Regions from separate parts of the Pseudomonas sp. B21-056 genome, predicted to be linked through region 2. Evidence: predicted binding sites of a transcription regulator. Region 2 holds the regulator's gene; each other region holds the start of a gene.
What was found. The regulator FliA, encoded in region 2, starts transcription of late flagellar genes. The targets are predictions, from matches to a motif close to CTAAAGTTTNNNNNNNNNNNGCCGNTAA.

Region 1 (4,739 bases), 1.1 Mb from region 2:
CCAGGTGGTCTGGCGGGCCGGCAACCAGGGCATTGGCGTGATCGTGGCACAGTTGCCGCGCCACACCGAGCTGTGTCGTCCGGACAGCCGGGGCCAGCTCAAGCCGGTGGCGGCCAACGTCGACATGATCGTCATCGTGTTCGCCCCGCTGCCCGAGCCCCACGCCAACCTGATCGACCGCTACCTGGTGGCGGCCGAACATGCCGGTATCCGACCGTTGCTGCTGCTTAACAAGTTCGACCTGATCGATGAGCAGAACGCCCCAGCGCTGAACGCCTTGCTGGCGGTCTATCGGCAACTGGGTTACCCGGTGCTGGAAGTCTCGGCCCACCACGGCAACGGCATGGAACAATTGCAACGGCAACTGGACGGGCGCATCAGCGTGTTCGTCGGCCAGTCCGGCGTCGGCAAGTCGTCGCTGGTCAACAGCCTGCTGCCGGAGGTCGAAACCCGCGTCGGGCCGTTGTCCGAGCTGTCCGGCCAAGGCACCCACACCACAACCACCGCACGGTTGTTCCACTTCCCTGGCGGCGGTGAGCTGATCGACTCGCCGGGCATCCGTGAGTTCGGCCTGGGCCATGTCAGCCGGGCCGATGTGGAAGCCGGGTTCATCGAGTTCAACGACCTGATCGGCACCTGCCGCTTCCGCGACTGCAAGCACGACCGCGAACCCGGCTGCGCCTTGCTCAAGGCACTGGAAGAAGGCCGCGTGCAGCAGCAACGGATGAACAGCTATCGCTCGATCATCGCCAGCTTGCCGGAAAGCAGTTATTGATTGAAGTGAGTGTGAGCCGGATCCAGCTGAATCAAAAAAGCCGACAGTGATGTCGGCTTTTTTGTGGGTCACTGCGCAGGCGTTCCCGGCGGTTTCGGCGCGGCGTCGTCGAACAGGTTCAGACGCTCGCGCAACTCATGGGCCGGTACGGGTTGCTGATCGGCCGGCAAGGCGTTCGGATCAACCGCAGCACCCGGCGTCTGCGCTGGTGTTTCGCCCGGGGCGCCGTGGCCCTGGGTCGCGTCGGGTGCCGGATCGTCGGTCTGCGAACCTTCGATGGCCTTCTGGGCCTTCTTGGTCAACACCACGATATCGATACGCCGGTTGACCGGGTTGAACGGATCCTTGCGGTCGAACAACGCCGACGAGGCATACCCGACCACCCGCGCCACCTGCTCGTCCGGATAACTGCCGGCCACCAGGGCACGACGTGCCGCGTTGGCGCGGTTGGCGGACAGTTCCCAGTTACCGAAGTCACCCTTGCCGACGTATGGCTTGGCATCGGTATGGCCACTGATGCTGATCTTGTTCGGCACCGCCTTGATGGTGTCGGCCATGGCCAGCAGGATGTCTTCGAAATAAGGTTTCAGGCGCGCACTGCCGGAATCGAACATCGGCCGGTTCTCGGCATCGGTGATCTGGATGCGCAAGCCGTTCGGCGTGATCTCGAACAGGATCTGGTCCTTGAATTTCTGTAGCTGCGGGTTCTCGTCGACCTTGTTCTGCAACTCCTGCAACAGCAGCTCGAGGCGTTCGCGCTCGACCTGCTCGGCCATGCCTTCGACCTGCTCGGAATCCACCGTCACCTTGTCAGGCTGCGGCTGGGACTTGACCTCGGGGTTGAGGGTATTTTCCGGTGCGAGGGTCGGCGAGCCGCCCAGGTCGATGATGTAGGGCGTGCCGCTTTCGGAGAAGCCGACCGGGTCCTTGAAGTAACCGGCGATGGCGATCTTCTGTTCCGGGGTCGCGGTGGACAGCAGCCACAGCACCAGGAAGAACGCCATCATCGCCGTCGCGAAGTCGGCGAAGGCGATTTTCCAGGCGCCCCCGTGGTGTCCAGCAGCTATGCGCTTGACACGCTTGATGATGATCGGCTGGTTGTTCTCCATGGCTTAACGACCGCGAACCGCTTGTTCCAACTCGGCAAAGCTTGGACGGTGCGCCGGGTACAGGACCTTGCGACCGAACTCCACGGCCAGCGAAGGCGGCATGCCCGAAGCCGAGGCCACCAGGGAGGCCTTGATGGCCTCGTAGGTGTTGAGTTCTTCCTTGGCATCATGGGCCAGGGAATGGGCCAGCGGACCGAAGAAACCATACGCCGCCAGGATACCGAAGAAGGTACCGACCAGTGCCGCGCCCACGTGCAGGCCGATGGACTTCTGGTCGCCATCGCCCAGGGAAGCCATGGTCACCACGATACCCAGTACCGCCGCGACGATACCGAAGCCGGGCATGGCGTCGGCGATGCCGGTCACGGCGTGGGACGGATGCTCGAGGTCTTCCTTGAGGCTGTACAGTTCCATGTCGAACAGGCCTTCGAGCTCATGAGGGGCCATGTTGCCGGACGACATGATACGCAGGTAATCGCAGATGAACGCCGTCATGCGGGCGTCCTTGAGCACCGCGGGGTACTTGGCGAAGATCGGGCTGGCGGCGGCGTCTTCGATATCACCCTCGATCGCCATCATGCCTTCGCGGCGGCTCTTGTTGAGGATCTCGTAGATCAGCCCCAGCACCTCGAGATAGAAGGTGTGGCTGAAGCGCGAACTGAACATGCCCAGGGACTTCTTGAGCACGTGCATCGTCATGTAGCCGGGGTTGGCCTGCAGGAATGCGCCAAGGGCCGCACCACCGATGATCATCACCTCGAAGGGTTGGATCAGGGCGGCAATCTTGCCATGGGAGAGCACGTATCCGCCGAGCACGCTCGCGAACACGACAATGATGCCGATAATTTTAGCCATAGATTGAAAGTACTTATTTAAGTCGGGTTCAAGGTCATATTCGGAAGCTGGAAAATCTCTTCTTCTACTTATCGGCAAAACTGCGCCAGACTATAGCCAGTTCTGGCGAAAAGCCAATTTGCCACGTTGCAGCATGCGATGATCACGTCCAGCCATGGCTAACGAAACGAAGGTTCCGACCCCACGACCGACCACCCTCGAAGGCTGGGTAAAACTGCTCGAGGGCGTGCATTTGCCGGTGCCTCAGGCCAGTCATGACCAGGTCTGCAAGGCCGTCGCCGATAGCCGCCGCTCGCTGCGTGACATCGCCGAGCTCATGCAGGACAGTCCTGCCCTGGCCCTGAGCGTCATCCGCGAAGCCAACCATCACACCCATGGCAGCCTTGCAGAACCTGTAGAAAACCTCGAAGTGGCCATCAACCGCCTCGGCCTCAAACGCACCGAAGAGCTGCTCGCCCGCCTACCGTCGCTGCCGGAGCAGGAGATACCCGTCGCCCTGCGCCAGTTGCAATTGATCAGCCAACACGCCACGCAACAGGCCAATGGCTTCTTTGCCAGCCGCCTGGCTCGGCTGTGGCAGGACATCCACTGGGGCAGCCTGTTGTTCCTGTCACCGCTCTGGCCGCTGGCCCTGACTCACCCGCGATTGCTGGGGGAATGGGAGATGCGGGTGATCCATAAAGGCCAGTCGGCCAGCAAAGTGGAACGCGAACTGTTCGGCGTCAGCTTGCTGAAGATCTGCCTTGCGCTGGTGGAGACCTGGCGCCTGCCGATCTGGGTGGCTCAGGGCTATCGCCTGCTGCTCAATGAGCGCCGAGAGTTGGTCAAGGTGTTGCGCATCGCCCGGGACAGCGAACACCCGCTGCGCCAGCAGAATCGTCTGGACGATGACCCGACCCTGCGACGCTGGCTCAACCAGCCGGCCAACACCGTGCTACTGGCCAATGGCCTGGCGCTTTCGGCACACCAGGCCTGGGACTGCCCCCACAACGTCCGCTGGCAATACCTCACCAGCCTGTACCTGCAGATGCCCATGGATGAGCTCCAGCAACAGTTGCACCAGCAGGCCGCCAACAGCGCCCGTCACCACGCCATGCCGGACCTCTGGCACCCGGCCGTGGCACTGCTCTGGCCTCCCGGCAGCCGTCGCGTCCAGGCCGAAAGGGCAACCGTCGCGCAACCCAGCGCCGAAGACCTGGCCCTGTGGCGCAAGCAATGCGCGGCGCTGCTGGTGGAGCCAAGCCCCTTCAGCAACGCCATGCACCTGACTACCTCGGCACGGGATGCGCTGGTGGCGTGCGGCATGCGCCGGGTAATGATCCTGATGGCCGACCGCAGCCAGACCAGCGTGCGCGTACACCAGATCGCCGGCCTGCCCCCTGAGGTGGCGGCCATGAGCTTCTCCATCGACCAGAGCAAGGTGTTGCAGCGGTTGCTGGCGCAGCAGGCCCAGGTCCGCCTGAACCCGGAGAACAATGCGCAGTTCTCGGCACTGCTGCCTCCGGGCCTGCGTGCCCTGTTCAAGGGCGAACACATGTTGTTGCGCTCCCTGACCTGCAATGGCCGGGTGATCATGCTGGTGGCCGTGGACCAGGGCGGCGGGCCCTTTGGGGACGTGACGGTGCAAGCCTTCGGCAGAACCGTGCAGTGCATCGAACGGGCCCTGCACACCTTTACCAACCGTGGCCGCTGAACTTGCTACAATCCCTTCCTTTTGCGCCCCTGGAGACCTCACATGCCTGACTTCTCTGGCTTGCCGCTGGTGATCGAGCCGAGCGACCTGCTCCCGCGCCTCGACGCCGGCGAACTGATTCTGGTGGACCTGACCAGTGCCGCCCGCTACAGCACCGGCCACATTCCTGGCGCACGTTTCGTCGATCCCAAGCGCACGCAACTGGGCCAGCCGCCGGCACCGGGCCTGCTGCCGGCCAAAGCCGACCTCGAGGCACTGTTCGGCGAGCTCGGACACAACCCGGAGGCGGTCTACGTGGTCTATGACG
Region 2 (4,739 bases):
GTTGTTCGAATTCGTTATCGGTGATATCGCCCGATTCCTCGGCGACCGGCTCCTCGACCGCAGGTTCTTCAACCATGGCTTCGACCGGAGCAGCTTCGTCAGCCGATTGCGGCTCGGCCAGGCGCGACAGCGCGGCGAGCAACTCAGGCGTGGCGGCGGTGATCGGCGAACGGTCACGCACCTCACTGAACATGCTGTTGACCGCATCCAGCGCTTCAAGCACGACGTCCATCAGTTCCGAATCGACGCGACGCTCACCCTTGCGCAGGATGTCGAACACGTTCTCGGCAATGTGGCAGCACTCCACCAGCTCGTTGAGCTGGAGGAAGCCGGCGCCTCCTTTTACAGTGTGGAAACCGCGAAAAATTGCATTGAGCAGATCCGCATCATCCGGTCGGCTTTCCAGCTCGACCAGTTGCTCGGACAGTTGCTCTAGAATCTCGCCGGCCTCAACCAGGAAATCCTGAAGGATCTCTTCATCGGCGCCGAAGCTCATTAATGGCTGCTCCTAAAACAGGGCTAAAACTCAGAATCCAAGGCTGGACAGCAAATCGTCCACATCGTCCTGGCCGGACATAACGTCTTCTCTTTTATCGGCATGAATCTGCGGACCTTCACCCTGAGAGAGATGTTTTTGTGGATCTTTTTCAGCAAGCATCGCCTCACGGTCGTGTTCGATGCCTGCAAAGCGGTCGACCTGGCTGGCCATCAACACCAGTTTGAGCAGATTGCTTTCGACTTCGGTGACCAATTGGGTGACGCGCTTGATCACCTGGCCGGTCAGGTCCTGATAGTCCTGAGCCAGCAGAATATCGTTGAGGTTGCTCGCTACCGCGCGGTTATCGGTGCTGCTGCGTGTCAGAAAACCGTCGACCCGACGCGCCAGGTCGCGGAATTCTTCCGCCCCGACTTCACGACGCATGAAACGCCCCCAGTCGGCGCTCAAGGCCTGGGCTTCATCACCGAGGCCATTGACCAGCGGCGTGGCGCTTTCCACCAGGTCCATGGTGCGGTTGGCGGCGGCCTCGGTCAGCTTGACCACATAGGACAGGCGCTCGGTCGCGTCAGTGATCTGCGAGACCTCTTCGGCCTGGGGCGTGTTCGGATCGATCTGGAAATTGACGATGGCGCTGTGCAGTTCACGGGTGAGCTTGCCGACTTCCTGGTACAGACCACGATCCCGGGTCTGATTGAGCTCGTGGATCATCTGGACTGCATCGCCGAAACGACCTTTTTCGAGGCTGTCGACCAGTTCGCGGGCATGTTTTTTCAGGGTCGATTCGAAATCGCCCATTGAAGCTTCATTATTCTCCATAGCTCCCCCGTGGCGCCGTTAACCGATGCGTTCGAAGATCTTTTCGATCTTTTCTTTCAACGCCTGGGCCGTGAAGGGTTTGACCACATAGCCGTTCACACCGGCTTGGGCCGCTTCGATGATCTGCTCGCGCTTGGCTTCGGCGGTGACCATCAGCACCGGAAGATGCTTGAGTTTTTCGTCGGCGCGCACATGGCGCAGCAAGTCGATACCGGTCATGCCGGGCATGTTCCAGTCAGTCACCAGAAAGTCGATGCTCCCGCTGTTGAGAACCGGGATGGCAGTGGTGCCATCGTCGGCCTCGACCGTGTTGGTGAACCCAAGGTCACGCAACAGGTTTTTTATGATCCGCCGCATCGTTGAAAAGTCATCAACGATGAGGATTTTCATGTTCTTGTCCAATTCGACCTCCAAGCAGTCTTAAACGCGTGCAGCACCTGAACGCGCCATTTCAATCAATCCGGTACAGCATTCGACAACGGCCCGGGACACCGGTACCGACTGTCAGCGCGCTCGCCACTCCCCCAAACGCCCCCGCAAACGGGCGGCGCACTGGCTGTGTAACTGGCTGACCCGCGATTCGCTGACCCCCAGGACCTCACCGATTTCCTTGAGGTTCAGCTCTTCGTCGTAGTACAGCGCCAAGACCAGTCGCTCACGCTCCGGCAAATTGGCAATCGCATCGGCCAGCGCGCTCTGGAAACGTTCGTCTTCCAGGTCACGCGCAGGCTCCATGTGAGTACTCGCGCCATCCTCGTGCAGCCCTTCATGATCGCCGTCCTGCAACAGGTCGTCGAAACTGAACAGGCGGCTGCCCAAGGTATCGTTCAAAATCCCGTAATAATCATCGAGACTCAACTGGAGTTCGGCCGCAACCTCGTGATCTTTAGCGTCTCGCCCGGTTTTCGCTTCAATTGCGCGAATGGCGTCACTGACCATGCGGGTATTGCGGTGCACCGAACGGGGTGCCCAGTCGCCCTTGCGGACCTCGTCGAGCATCGCGCCGCGAATGCGGATACCGGCGTATGTCTCGAAACTGGCGCCCTTGCTCGCGTCGTATTTGTTCGCCACTTCGAGCAGGCCGATCATGCCCGCCTGGATCAGGTCTTCGACCTGGACACTGGCCGGCAAGCGTGCCAGCAAGTGATAGGCGATGCGCTTGACCAACGGCGCGTAACGCTCGATCAGTTCGTATTGGGCGTCCCGTGCCGATTTTTTATAGAGGTGGTTGTATCCGCTGGCTGTCATAACACGGGCCCTGCTGTTTGTTGCACGAGACGCTCGACGAAAAACTCCAGATGCCCGCGCGGGTTGGCCGGCAGTGGCCAGGTATCGACCTTCTGGGCGATCGCCTTGAACGCCAGCGCGCATTTGGAACGGGGAAAGGCTTCATAGACGGCACGTTGTTTCTGGACCGCCTTACGTACGCTCTCGTCGTACGGCACGGCGCCGACGTACTGCAGGGCAACGTCGAGGAAGCGATCGGTGACCTTGGTCAACTTGGCGAACAGGTTGCGCCCTTCCTGCGGGCTCTGGGCCATGTTGGCCAGGACGCGGAAGCGGTTCATGCCGTAGTCGCGGTTCAATAGTTTGATCAGGGCGTAGGCATCGGTGATGGACGTGGGCTCGTCGCAGACCACCAGCAGCACTTCCTGGGCGGCGCGCACGAAGCTGACGACCGAATCACCGATGCCGGCCGCCGTGTCGATCACCAGCACATCGAGGTTGTCGCCGATGTCGCTGAAGGCCTGGATCAGGCCGGCGTGCTGGGCCGGGGTCAGATGAACCATGCTCTGGGTGCCGGAAGCGGCCGGCACGATGCGAATCCCGCCCGGCCCCTGCAACAGCACGTCGCGCAGTTCGCAGCGGCCTTCGATCACGTCCGCCAGCGTGCGTTTGGGGGTGAGCCCCAGCAACACGTCGACGTTCGCCAGGCCCAGGTCGGCGTCCAGCAGCATGACCCGCCGGCCAAGCTCTGCCAGAGCCAGGGACAAGTTCACTGACACGTTAGTCTTGCCGACGCCACCTTTGCCGCCGGTCACCGCGATCACCTGTACGGGATGCATGCTGCCCATGTTCGTTCTTTACCTGTCTTACTTAGACGAAGGCCACATTACTGGCTGCGCGTTCACATACGGAACATTGCCTGGCAGACCATCGATGTAGGTACAAAAAATATTCATGATTACCTCAGCCAACCTGCTTGGTCGGGCTGTGGTAGATATCAGCGAACATGTCAGCCATGGCTTCTTCGCTGGGTTCGTCCTGCATTTGCACACTCACGGCGCGGCTGACCAGTTGGTGGCGACGCGGCAGATGCAAATCATCCGGAATCCGCGGCCCATCGGTCAGGTACGCCACCGGCAGATCGTGACCGATCGCCAGGCTCAATACCTCGCCCAGACTTGCCGTTTCGTCCAGCTTGGTCAGGATGCAACCGGCCAGTCCGCAGCGTTTGTAGCTGTGGTAGGCGGCGGTTAGAACCTGTTTCTGGCTGGTGGTTGCCAACACGAGATAATTTTTTGACCTGATGCCGCGCCCGGCCAGGCTTTCAAGCTGCATGCGCAGGGCCGGATCGCTGGCTTGCAGGCCGGCGGTATCGATCAACACGACGCGCTTGCGCAACAGCGGTTCCAGCGCCTGGGCCAGGGATTGACCCGGATCCACATGGGTCACCGACACGTTGAGGATCCGGCCCAGGGTCTTGAGTTGCTCCTGGGCGCCGATGCGGAAACTGTCCATGCTGACCAGGGCAATGCTCTGGGCGCCGTATTTGAGCACATAACGGGCGGCGAGCTTGGCCAGGGTGGTGGTCTTGCCCATGCCGGCCGGGCCGACCATGGCAATCACCCCGCCCTCTTCCAGCGGCTCGACTTCCGGCGTGGCAATCATCCGCGCCAGATGCGCCAGCAACATGCGCCAGGCCTGGCGAGGCTCGTGGATATCGTTGATCAGCGCCAGCAGGTCGCGAGCCAATGGGCCGGACAGGCCGATGCGTTGCAGGCGGCGCCACAGGTTCGCCTGGGCAGGACGGCTGCCTTGCAGTTGGTTCCAGGCCAGGGAGCCGAGCTGGACTTCCATCAGCTCGCGCAGGCTGTTGAGCTCGAAACGCATCGAGTCCAGGGCACGCGGATCGACGCCAGCAGCCGGTGCGGCTGGAGCCGGCGCCGGACGACGCGGCTCGGCCGGGGTCGGCTCGATCAGCGGTTCGGCAGCGGTCAGCGGCAGGCCTGCGGTCAACGGCTGACCGGCAAACAATTGACGATTGGTGCCCGCGACGGCCTCGCCCTCGCTGCTGCGCAGGCTCAGTTCGGCCTGGGCGCTGGCGATGCGCGATTGGGTCTTGCGCAGCTCATCCTCAAGCTCCATGTTCGGAACCCGCGGGGCCAGCGCAGACAGTTTGTAGTCCAGGGCCGCCGTCAGC
Region 3 (4,739 bases), 1.4 Mb from region 2:
GCGACGATGGCGTGTTCCATCTGATGGACGACATCCAGCACCTGGAAATCATCGACCTGGATCAGGATGTTCCGATCAGCCCGGGGGAGACCGGACGCTTGCTGTTCACCACCCGGCAGCGCCAGGTGCATCCTCTCCAGCGCTACGACGTCGGCGATTGCGGACGCTGGTTGCCAGGCCCCTGTCCTTGTGGCCTGGAGTCACCCAGGTTCGAGCTGCGCCAGCGTCACGGTCGCGTGCTGCGTGTTGCCACGGAGTCCATCAATACCCGGGAGCTTGTCGAGCTGGCCCGGGTCGCCATTCAAATTGTCCTCGATCACGACAGCAGCGGTTGTGAGCGCTTGCTGATCCGCGCCGACGGCGCCGCGGAAACGGTACGGCGCAGGGTCCTGGCCCTGAAACCGCTGTGCGCGTCGGTCGATGCCGCCCTGCTGGTACTGGAAGTCCGGCACTGCCCGGCCGAACGCTTCGAACATAACAGACACAGCGGCAAAGTCCCGCTGGTGATTGACTCCAGAAGACCCGGCTGATCGCCCTTCGCCCGCCACTTATCCAGCGAACTTCATAGCCCGAGAGCCCCCTGATGAGTACTGCGTTCCCATTTGAACAATGGCTGGCCCATATCCGCCTGCATTCAGCGTATTACCAGAACCACTGGAAGCATCTACCCGCGCAAGGCTGCGTTTTTGAGGACCTGCCGATTGTCGACACCCGCGATTACTGGCGCGGCAGCCATGACCTGGACAGCTGGGATGTACTGACCGCTCCAGTCACCGATGCCCTGATCTATAAAACCGGTGGCACGACCAGTCAGGGAAAACTGTCGGTGTACACCCGCTCGGAATGGCAACAGATGCTCGATTGCTTCGCCCGCCATCTGTCCGCCCAGCTTGAAGCGGGTGATCGAATTGCCAACCTGTTCTTTTCGGGGGACCTGTATGCGAGCTTCCTGTTCATTCATGGCGCCCTCTGCCAGGTTGATCTCCCGATTGCCGAGTTCCCCTTCACCGGATCGGTAGAACCCGAGGTGCTGGCCGACGCGGTGACCGCACACCGTATCAATGTGCTGGCGGGCGTCCCGGCCCATCTACTGGCGATTGCCAGTCATCTGAATCAGCAGGGTCGGACGCTGCCCGGGATCACCACCGTGCTGTTCGGCGGGGAGCACCTGTTCGAGCGCCAACTGCCGATGTTGCGACAAGCCTTTCCCCAGGCACGCTTCACCTCCATCGGTTATGCCAGCGTGGACGCCGGACTGGTGGGGGCCAGCGCCCCTGATTGCAGGCTCGGCGAGCACCGCGTATTCGACGAACAGACGCGGGTAGATATCATCGATGAAGTCAGCGGCGAGCTCATCGAGGCATGCGACCGCCCCGGCAATCTGGTGGTGACCAACTTCACCCGGACCCTGATGCCGATTGTGCGTTACCCCGTGGGTGACCGGGCCTGTTGGCGCGAGCCTGCCGGCACCCCTCGTCGCAAGTTCGAGCTGGCGGGACGTAGTGCACAGAGCCAGCGGGTGCGGGTCGGCGTGGCTTCGCTGCTCCCGCAACAGATCAGCGAGATCATCCAAGGCATCGGCGGCGAACTTCAATGGCAACTGATCATCGAGCCCGCCGGAAACACTGATCGTATGGTGCTCAAATGGGCCCCCGACAACCCCGCGAACACCTGCGAATCACTGTCCCAGGCGCTGAAATCCGCTTTGATCCAGCACCATCCGGGCATCGATCAACTCGACCTGCAAGTGCATGCCTGCCAGGCGCAGGACCTGGAGCGTCACCCACGCTCCGGCAAACACCTGCCGGTCATCGACCGTAGGGTCTATGGCCCGATGGCAGCGAGGCCGGCCGGATGAGCGCCGTGGTCATCAGGGCGTTCAGGCCCACGGATGCCCTCGGAACCAGTGAACTGTTCCGTCGGGTATACGGCGATCACTACGTTTCGCCGGACGTCTACGTGCCACATATGATTTGCCAGCACCACCAGCATCGACAGTGGTTTTCCATGGTTGCCGTGCTGGAGGACCGGGTGGTTGGCCACGCTGCGTTGTGCCGACCTGCCGCGAACCGGGATGATGCAGAACTGGCACTCGTGGCAGTGGACCCTGCACTGCAGGGCAGTCAGATTGCTACCCGCCTGGGTCGGCAGTTACTGGAGCGCTGTGAGGACCTCGGCCTCGTGAGGCTATCCATCAAACAAGTCACCAGCCACCGCTACAGCCAGCGATTGGCGCAGCGGCTCGGTTTCCATGACACCGGATTGATGCCCGACCATGTGCCCTCGCCGTTCGCCACGGCCCAAGCCGAGACCATTGTGGTCGGCTGTCAGTTGATCGGCGATCATCACCGTCCGCTGCCGCAGGTGCAATGGCCTGCCGCGTGCCAATGGTTGATGGCCCCCTTGGTTGCGCATTTTGGAACCACGTTCGACGACGCCCCCACTCCGACACAGCCGTTGCAGATCAGCTCGTTACCCGGGCGTATCGACGTCGTCGCCGGGCAGATGAGCCGGCACCTGGCCCGGCAACTGCAACGCTTGCCGGCCCAATGGTCGATCTCGGTACGACTCGGACTGCGCCGGCAGTTCCCCGATGATTATCGACGGTTGATGGCCGCCGGGTTCATCTTCACCGGCATGCTGCCCCTCGAAGGCGAGCTGAACTGGCAGGCGCTGTTCCACCGTGGTGCCCAGGCTCGCCAGCTCGACCTGCATGCCGGGCCGATGCAGCGGCTGCACGATGAGCTGCAGGCCCATACGCGCAATTGGAGAGGCACGCGGGTCAGCTCGGCGGCATGACGGGCAACGTTGTAGACGAACGGTACCCCTCGCCAGGCGTGCGCCATTCAAGCGTTATGGCCAGGGGCCGATACAGACACGTCTACCGCCCCGAAAGACGCTTTCGAGCAAGGAACACCCCAATGTCCTCATTCCGCACCATTCAGGCCCGCTACACGCTGTTCCTGGTCCTATTCATCCTCGTGTTGTCCATCCTCACTGTGGTGGGCATCAGCTACCTGGTCGCGCCCAAGCTGCGCCAGACCGAGGAGCAAGTAGCGCTCAATCGCATCGGCGAAGTCGCGGAGCAGATCCAGGGCGAGCTGAACAAAGTGCAAGCCCAGCAACGCAGCATCACCCAGACCATCCCGTTGCTCGACAGCGATGCCATCGACAAGGTACTCCCGGGCCTGGTGGATCAATACGGCGAACCGAAAGTCTTCGGTGGCGGGATCTGGCCGCTGCCCAACCAGCGAGCCGAAGGACGCAGCAAGTTCAGCACCTTCTGGCATCGCGACGGCTCCGGCAAACTGGTGGTCAACACCTTCTGGAACAGCGACGCCGCGCCGAACTATTACGACCAACCCTGGCACAAGGGCGGCATGGCCACCCCACCCGGCAAATGCGCCTGGGCCGCCGCGTATAAAGATGACGCCAGCGCCGAACCGCGCACCAACTGCGCCATGGCCATCCAGAAGAACGGCGTGCCGTATGGCGTCTCCACCATCGACGTGACCCTGGGGTTCTTCAATGACCTGGTGGCGCGCAAGGAAGCCGACCTGAATGCTGAAATGCTGATTGTCGAAGGCGACGGCAAAATCATCAGCAACAGCTCGCGCATCAGCGGTCCGATCGTGCTCAAGAACATCAGCGAACTGGCAGCCGCTTCGCCGTTTGCCGCTCAGGTCAAGGCTGGCCTGGCTAAACGCGATCAATCGCTGCAGCGCGTCGAGTTCGACAACAAGGGCGAAGCCAGCACGTTTTTCATGCGTCCTATCGAAGGCACGCCCTGGTTCCTTGCCACCGCCTTGCCAACCCGCCTGATCACCGCCCAGCGCGATGACGTACTGAACACCCTCAGCCTGCTGCAGATCCCGATGGTCATCCTGCTGGTGCTGATGCAGTTGTACGCGATCCGTCAGTTGACCGGCCGCATGAAGATGCTCAAGGGCAACATCGATGCGCTGTCCACCGGCGATGCCGACCTGACCCGGCGCATCACCATCCGTGCCGAGGACGAACTGGGAGCGATTGGTCATTCGGTCAACCGCTTCATCGTTTACCTGCAAGACATGATCGGCGAAGTGACCCAGGCAACCGGTGCCATGGCTTCGAGCCTGGACAACCTGCAGCGGACGTCGGCCCACACCAGCGAAATCCTGATGCGCCACGCCTCGGAAACCGACCAGACCGTGACCGCCATCACCGAAATGAGCTCCACGGCCGAAAGCGTGGCCCTGAACGCCGCCGAGACAGCGGCGTTCACCCAGCGCGCCAACGAACATGCCGATCGTTCTCGCGTGGTGGTGGGCGAGGCCTCCAACAGCGTGGTGGCACTGATCGATGAAGTCGCCAGCGCCACCCGCAAGGTCGAAAGCATGCAGCAGGATGCGCAACGCATCACCGAGATTCTCGGTGTGATCGGTGCCATCGCCGGGCAGACCAACCTGCTGGCGCTCAACGCCGCCATCGAAGCCGCCCGGGCCGGTGAACAAGGTCGCGGCTTCGCCGTGGTGGCCGACGAGGTGCGTGCCCTCGCCGCCCGCACCCAGGCCAGTACCTCGGAAATCAACGAAATGCTGACCCGCCTGACTCAAGGCGTGAGTTCGTCGGTTGCGGCGATGGAGAACACCCAGGCCAGTTGCCAGTCGGCTGCCGACGCGACCTCCCGGGTCAACTCCGGCCTGGATGAAATGGCCGGCTCCGTCGGCCAGATCAACAGCCTGAGCACCCAGATCGCC
Region 4 (4,739 bases), 1.7 Mb from region 2:
GCCGGTTACGGGTTTCAAGTCCGGTGGGGCTGGCCCACGAGATCCTGGCCGGGGTGGTAGCCGATTTCCTGGAGAAATACCCTCAGGTCCAACTGGAGATGATCCTGGTCAATCGCCGTGTCGACCTGGTGAGCGAGGGCATAGACGTAGCGCTGCGTGTGCGTGACCTGGGCGATGAAGACCCGCTGCTGATGACGCGCCGCTTGCGTCAGGCACGCTTGATCATGGTTGCCAGCCCGGCGTTCGTCGAAGGACGGCGGATCGAAACCCCCGAGGACCTCAAGCAACTCCCGGTGCTCGGGGCAATTGAGAGCGATCGTCTGGTGCATCTGCGCCTGCACAGCACCGACGGGCAGATTGCCGAACTGGCCCTGGAAGCGCGCCTGGGCATTGACGATTTCATTGTGCGGCGCGCCTGCGTCCTCGCCGGCCTGGGCTTTACCTTATTACCGAGCATGTATTGCGAGCAGGAGTTGAGGGACGGCACACTGGTGGAATTGTTGCCGGGATGGTCGCTGCCCGATGGCTGGCTGCAGGCGGTCTATCCCCATCGACGGGGCATGTTGCCGGCGGTACGCGCATGGCTCGACCATCTGGTGGAAGCCTTCAACCTTTGCGGAGAAAGGACGTTATGAGTTTGAGCGAAGAGGATGTCGCGCGGTTTTGCCTGGGCTTGCCTGGCGCCAGGGAAGATTACAAATGGGGCGGCGTGCGGGTGTTTTCCATCGCCGGGAACAAGATGTTCGCCCTGCAGGGCCTGCGCAGCGACTCATTGGCGTTCAAGGTCGACAAGGACCTGTTCCTGGGGCATTGCGACCGACCGGGCATCCACCCTGCCCCGTACCTGGCGCGGGCCCAGTGGATCATCATGCACACGCCCTACCCGTTGGGTGCCGAAGAACTGCATGGCCTGCTGCAACGCTCCCACCAATTGGTCGTCAGCAAGTTGCCCAAGCGCACGCAGGTCGGTTTGTTATTGCCGTGACATTCACGCCCACGCCAGCAGATGACTGCCCAGGAACAACTGGTCGACCCAGAACACCTGGTGCAGCAGCACGATGAACCAGAACACCACCTGAAACGACACCTTGCGGGTCTTGTGCCTGAACACCTGCTGGGCCAGCAACGCCCCGGGCCAGCCGCCGGCCAGCTCCACGGCGTGCAACACATTCTCGGGGGTGCGCCAGGCGTCGGCCCGGGCCTTGCGCTTGTCGGTCCAGTAGAGCAGGAACGCCACGACACTGACGAGCCCATAGGCCGTCAACGGCACCCATGACGCCTCCTGCAGCCCGAGCAGCAGCGAGCCCATCAGCGGTAGCGTGCACAGCAGCGCAAACACGATCAACTTGAGCCTAAGGTTCTGTACTGCTCCCCCGGTGTCGCGGGCTGCGTGTCTGCGGGTGCCCGAATCCTTCATGGCTGGGCGGTCGTCCAGTCCACCCAACCGAATTGCCAGGTCGCCAGGATCAACAGGCCGAACGCGATCCGGTACCAGGCGAACACCGCGTAGCTGTGGCTGGCGATAAACCGCAGCAGGCCCTTGACCGCGATCATGGCGAAGATGAACGCGGTGACGAAGCCGATGGCGAACACCGGGAAATCCGCCGGAACGAAGAGTGCGCGGTACTTGTAGCCCGAGTAGACCGCCGCGCCGACCATGGTCGGCATGGCCAGGAAGAACGAAAACTCGGTTGCGGTCTTGCGCGACAGGCCGAACAGCAAGCCGCCGATGATGGTCGAGCCGGAACGGGAGGTGCCGGGAATCATCGCCAGGCACTGGGCCAGGCCGACCTTGAGTGCATCTTTCCAGGTGATTTCGTCCACCGTTTCGGCGTGCACCTCATGCTGGCGCTTCTCGGCCCACAGCATGATGAAACCACCCACCACCAGCGCGGCGGCGACCGTGACCGCGTTGAACAGGTATCGGTGGATCAGATCGGCAAACAGCACCCCCAGGACCACGGCGGGCAGGAAGGCTATCAGCAGGTTGGCGGTAAACCGTCGGGCACCTGGCTGGGTGGGCAAACCCAGCACCACGTCGAAGATCTTGCGCCGGAACTCCCAGACCACCGCCAGGATCGCCCCCAGCTGAATGATGATGTTGAACGCCATCGCCCGTTCCCCGCCGAATTCAAGCAGGTCGGCCACAACGATCTGGTGCCCCGTGCTGGAAATCGGCAGGAATTCCGTCAGGCCTTCTACAATGCCAAGAATCAGTGCCTGAAAGGCAGTCCACAAATCCATTCATCCCCCAAAAAAACCCTGTCAGGCAGGGTCTCATCGATATTCAAGTGTCATGCAAGTACGAGCAGCGGGTGCACGATAACTGCGCCCTTCCCCAAAAAACCAATGAAAAATCAAAGGCAGGCTCAGGTTTTGCGTTGCGAGGCCGAAATCCTATCAGACAAGCCCTGAAAACGCCGCCGCGTTGCCCAGGAGCGATCCACCGGCCGTGGATGACAAGAACAAGAAACTGGAGTGACAGCGTATGAATAGCTTGCGCAATGTGTCGATCAGCCGACGCTTGTGGCTCATCCTCGTCGTGGCCATCTTGATGGTGTTCACGTTGGGTGCCTTGATGCTGAAGCAGATCCACAGCGATCTCTACCAGGCCAAGGTGCAGAAAACCCAACATGTGGTCCAGACCGCCAGTGGCGTGCTGAGCTATTACCAGGGTCTGGAAGCCGCCGGCACCCTGACCCGCGAAGCCGCGCAGAAACAGGCCCTCAGCGCCGTGCGTGGCCTGCGCTACAACGAGACTGACTATTTCTGGATCAATGACCTGACACCGGTCATGGTCATGCACCCCACCAACCCGAAGCTCGAAGGCCAGAACCTCTCGGCGATCCGCGACCCGAACGGTTTCGCGCTGTTCAACGAGATGGTCACCATCGCCAAGGCCAAGGGCGCCGGGATGGTGGATTATCTCTGGCCGAAACCGGGCGCCGAGGCACCGGTCGGGAAGACCTCCTACGTCAAACTGTTCGAGCCCTGGGGCTGGATCATCGGTTCGGGCGTGTATGTGGATGACGTGCAGGCCGAGTTCCAGGCCCAACTGATCAAGGCCTCGCTGATCGGCCTGTCGATCGCATTGATCATGAGCCTGCTGTTGACCCTGATCGTACGCAGCATCGTGCGCCCCCTGCAGGAAACGGTGAATGCCATGGCCAACATTGCCAGCGGTGAAAGCGACCTGACCCGCACCCTCGACACCCATGGCCAGGATGAAGTCACCCAACTGGCGCAACACTTCAACGCGTTTACCACCAAGCTGCGCGGCGTGGTGAGCCAGTTGCAGGCTTCGGCCAGCGCGCTGGGGCAATCGTCCAACGAACTGGGCAGCGACGCCGCCCAGGCCCAGGAACGCAGCCAACAGCAATCGCAACAGATGGAGCTGGTGGCCACGGCGATCAACGAAGTGACCTATGGCGTGCAGGACGTGGCCAAGAACGCCGAGCACGCTGCCAGTGAAATGCGCGACGCCGAGTCCCAGGCCCAGCAGGGCCAGGTCAACATCGACGGCAGCTTGCAGCAGATCGACCGTCTTTCCCAGACCATCGACCAGGCCGTGGAAGTGATTCGTACCCTGGCCAGCGAAAGCACCCAGATTGGCAGCGTCCTGGAGGTGATCCGCTCCATTGCCGAGCAGACCAACCTGTTGGCTCTCAACGCCGCAATCGAAGCCGCTCGCGCCGGGGAACAAGGCCGGGGCTTCGCGGTGGTGGCCGATGAGGTGAGGTTGCTGGCCCAGCGCACGCAGAAGTCCACTGCCGAGATCCAGGGGATGATCGAACGCCTGCAAACCCACTCCGAAGCCGCCGTGAAAGTCATCAGCGACAGCAGCCGCGCCTCGCAACTGACCATCGAACAGGCCGGCCTGGCGGGCGCCAGCCTCAACGCCATCGGCCAGGCCCTGCGCAATCTCAACAGCCTGAACGCCTCCATCGCCAGCGCCACCCTGCAACAGGCCCACGTGGTAGAGGACATCAACCAGAACGTCACCCAGGCCGCCGGCCTGTCCCACAGCACCGCCCTGGCGGCGGAACAGTCGAGCCTGGCAAGCACACGCCTCAAGGCGTTGAGCGAACAGCTGAACAGCCTGCTCAAGCAGTTCCGGGTTTAAGCATCCAGCATGGGTGCAAGCTGACCCACCGCCATCGCGAGCAGGCTCGCTCCCACAGGGGGCTGCTGGCGACCACCGATCTTGCGATCAACCCGGATCCCTTGTGGGAGCCGGGCTTGCCCGCGAAGACGGCGGTACAGTCAGCATCACTGTGACAGATACACCGCCTTCGCGAGCAAGCTCGTTCCCACAGGGTCCTGCTGGCGACCACAGGTCTTGCGATCAACCCGGAACCCTTGTGGGAGCGAGCCTGCTCGCGATAATGCCGGCACATCCAACATTGATGTTGGAGCTGTCCCCGCCATAACGTTTACAATCGCCTCCCTTTTCCATTCCCCCAAGGAACCGCCATGTCCGGGCTTGAACTGTTTGCCGCAGCCCTCGGCGTGATCGCTGTCTGGTTGACCGTCAAGCAGAACCCCTGGTGCTGGCCGATCGGCTTGGTCATGGTGCTGCTGTACAGCTGGATTTTCTACGACGTGAAGCTGTACTCGGACATGCTCTTGCAGGTGGTCTACGCCGCGCTGCAACTGTACGGCTGGTGGCAATGGACCCGTGCCGGACAGCAGCATGACGGACGCCAGGTCACCCGCCTGGGCGGGCCTTCGATGCTGCG

Region 1: a site for FliA is predicted at 2,808-2,835, ahead of motA (flagellar motor stator protein MotA). Genes of this name have one in related genera too.
Region 3: a site for FliA is predicted at 2,846-2,873, ahead of LOY67_RS13255 (methyl-accepting chemotaxis protein). Genes of this name have one in related genera too.
Region 4: a site for FliA is predicted at 2,369-2,396, ahead of LOY67_RS14570 (methyl-accepting chemotaxis protein). Genes of this name have one in related genera too.

The regions. Positions count from the first base shown of each region.
Region 1 is NZ_CP087203.1:615,364-620,102, reverse strand. Features, by position in the region: gene rsgA (small ribosomal subunit biogenesis GTPase RsgA) at 1-775, shown strand, start outside; gene motB (flagellar motor protein MotB) at 844-1,884, opposite strand; gene motA (flagellar motor stator protein MotA) at 1,888-2,739, opposite strand; gene LOY67_RS02655 (HDOD domain-containing protein) at 2,894-4,432, shown strand; gene rhdA (thiosulfate sulfurtransferase) at 4,475-4,739, shown strand, end outside.
Region 2 is NZ_CP087203.1:1,748,200-1,752,938, reverse strand. Features, by position in the region: gene LOY67_RS07835 (chemotaxis protein CheA) at 1-496, opposite strand, end outside; gene LOY67_RS07830 (protein phosphatase CheZ) at 527-1,315, opposite strand; gene LOY67_RS07825 (chemotaxis response regulator CheY) at 1,334-1,705, opposite strand; gene fliA (RNA polymerase sigma factor FliA) at 1,820-2,563, opposite strand; gene fleN (flagellar synthesis regulator FleN) at 2,560-3,390, opposite strand; gene flhF (flagellar biosynthesis protein FlhF) at 3,506-4,739, opposite strand, start outside.
Region 3 is NZ_CP087203.1:3,129,970-3,134,708, reverse strand. Features, by position in the region: gene LOY67_RS13270 (acyl-CoA reductase) at 1-530, shown strand, start outside; gene LOY67_RS13265 (phenylacetate--CoA ligase family protein) at 584-1,858, shown strand; gene LOY67_RS13260 (GNAT family N-acetyltransferase) at 1,855-2,799, shown strand; gene LOY67_RS13255 (methyl-accepting chemotaxis protein) at 2,922-4,739, shown strand, end outside.
Region 4 is NZ_CP087203.1:3,453,901-3,458,639, forward strand. Features, by position in the region: gene LOY67_RS14550 (LysR substrate-binding domain-containing protein) at 1-635, shown strand, start outside; gene LOY67_RS14555 (MmcQ/YjbR family DNA-binding protein) at 632-985, shown strand; gene LOY67_RS14560 (DUF1294 domain-containing protein) at 989-1,417, opposite strand; gene LOY67_RS14565 (undecaprenyl-diphosphate phosphatase) at 1,414-2,244, opposite strand; gene LOY67_RS14570 (methyl-accepting chemotaxis protein) at 2,489-4,123, shown strand; gene pnuC (nicotinamide riboside transporter PnuC) at 4,474-4,739, shown strand, end outside.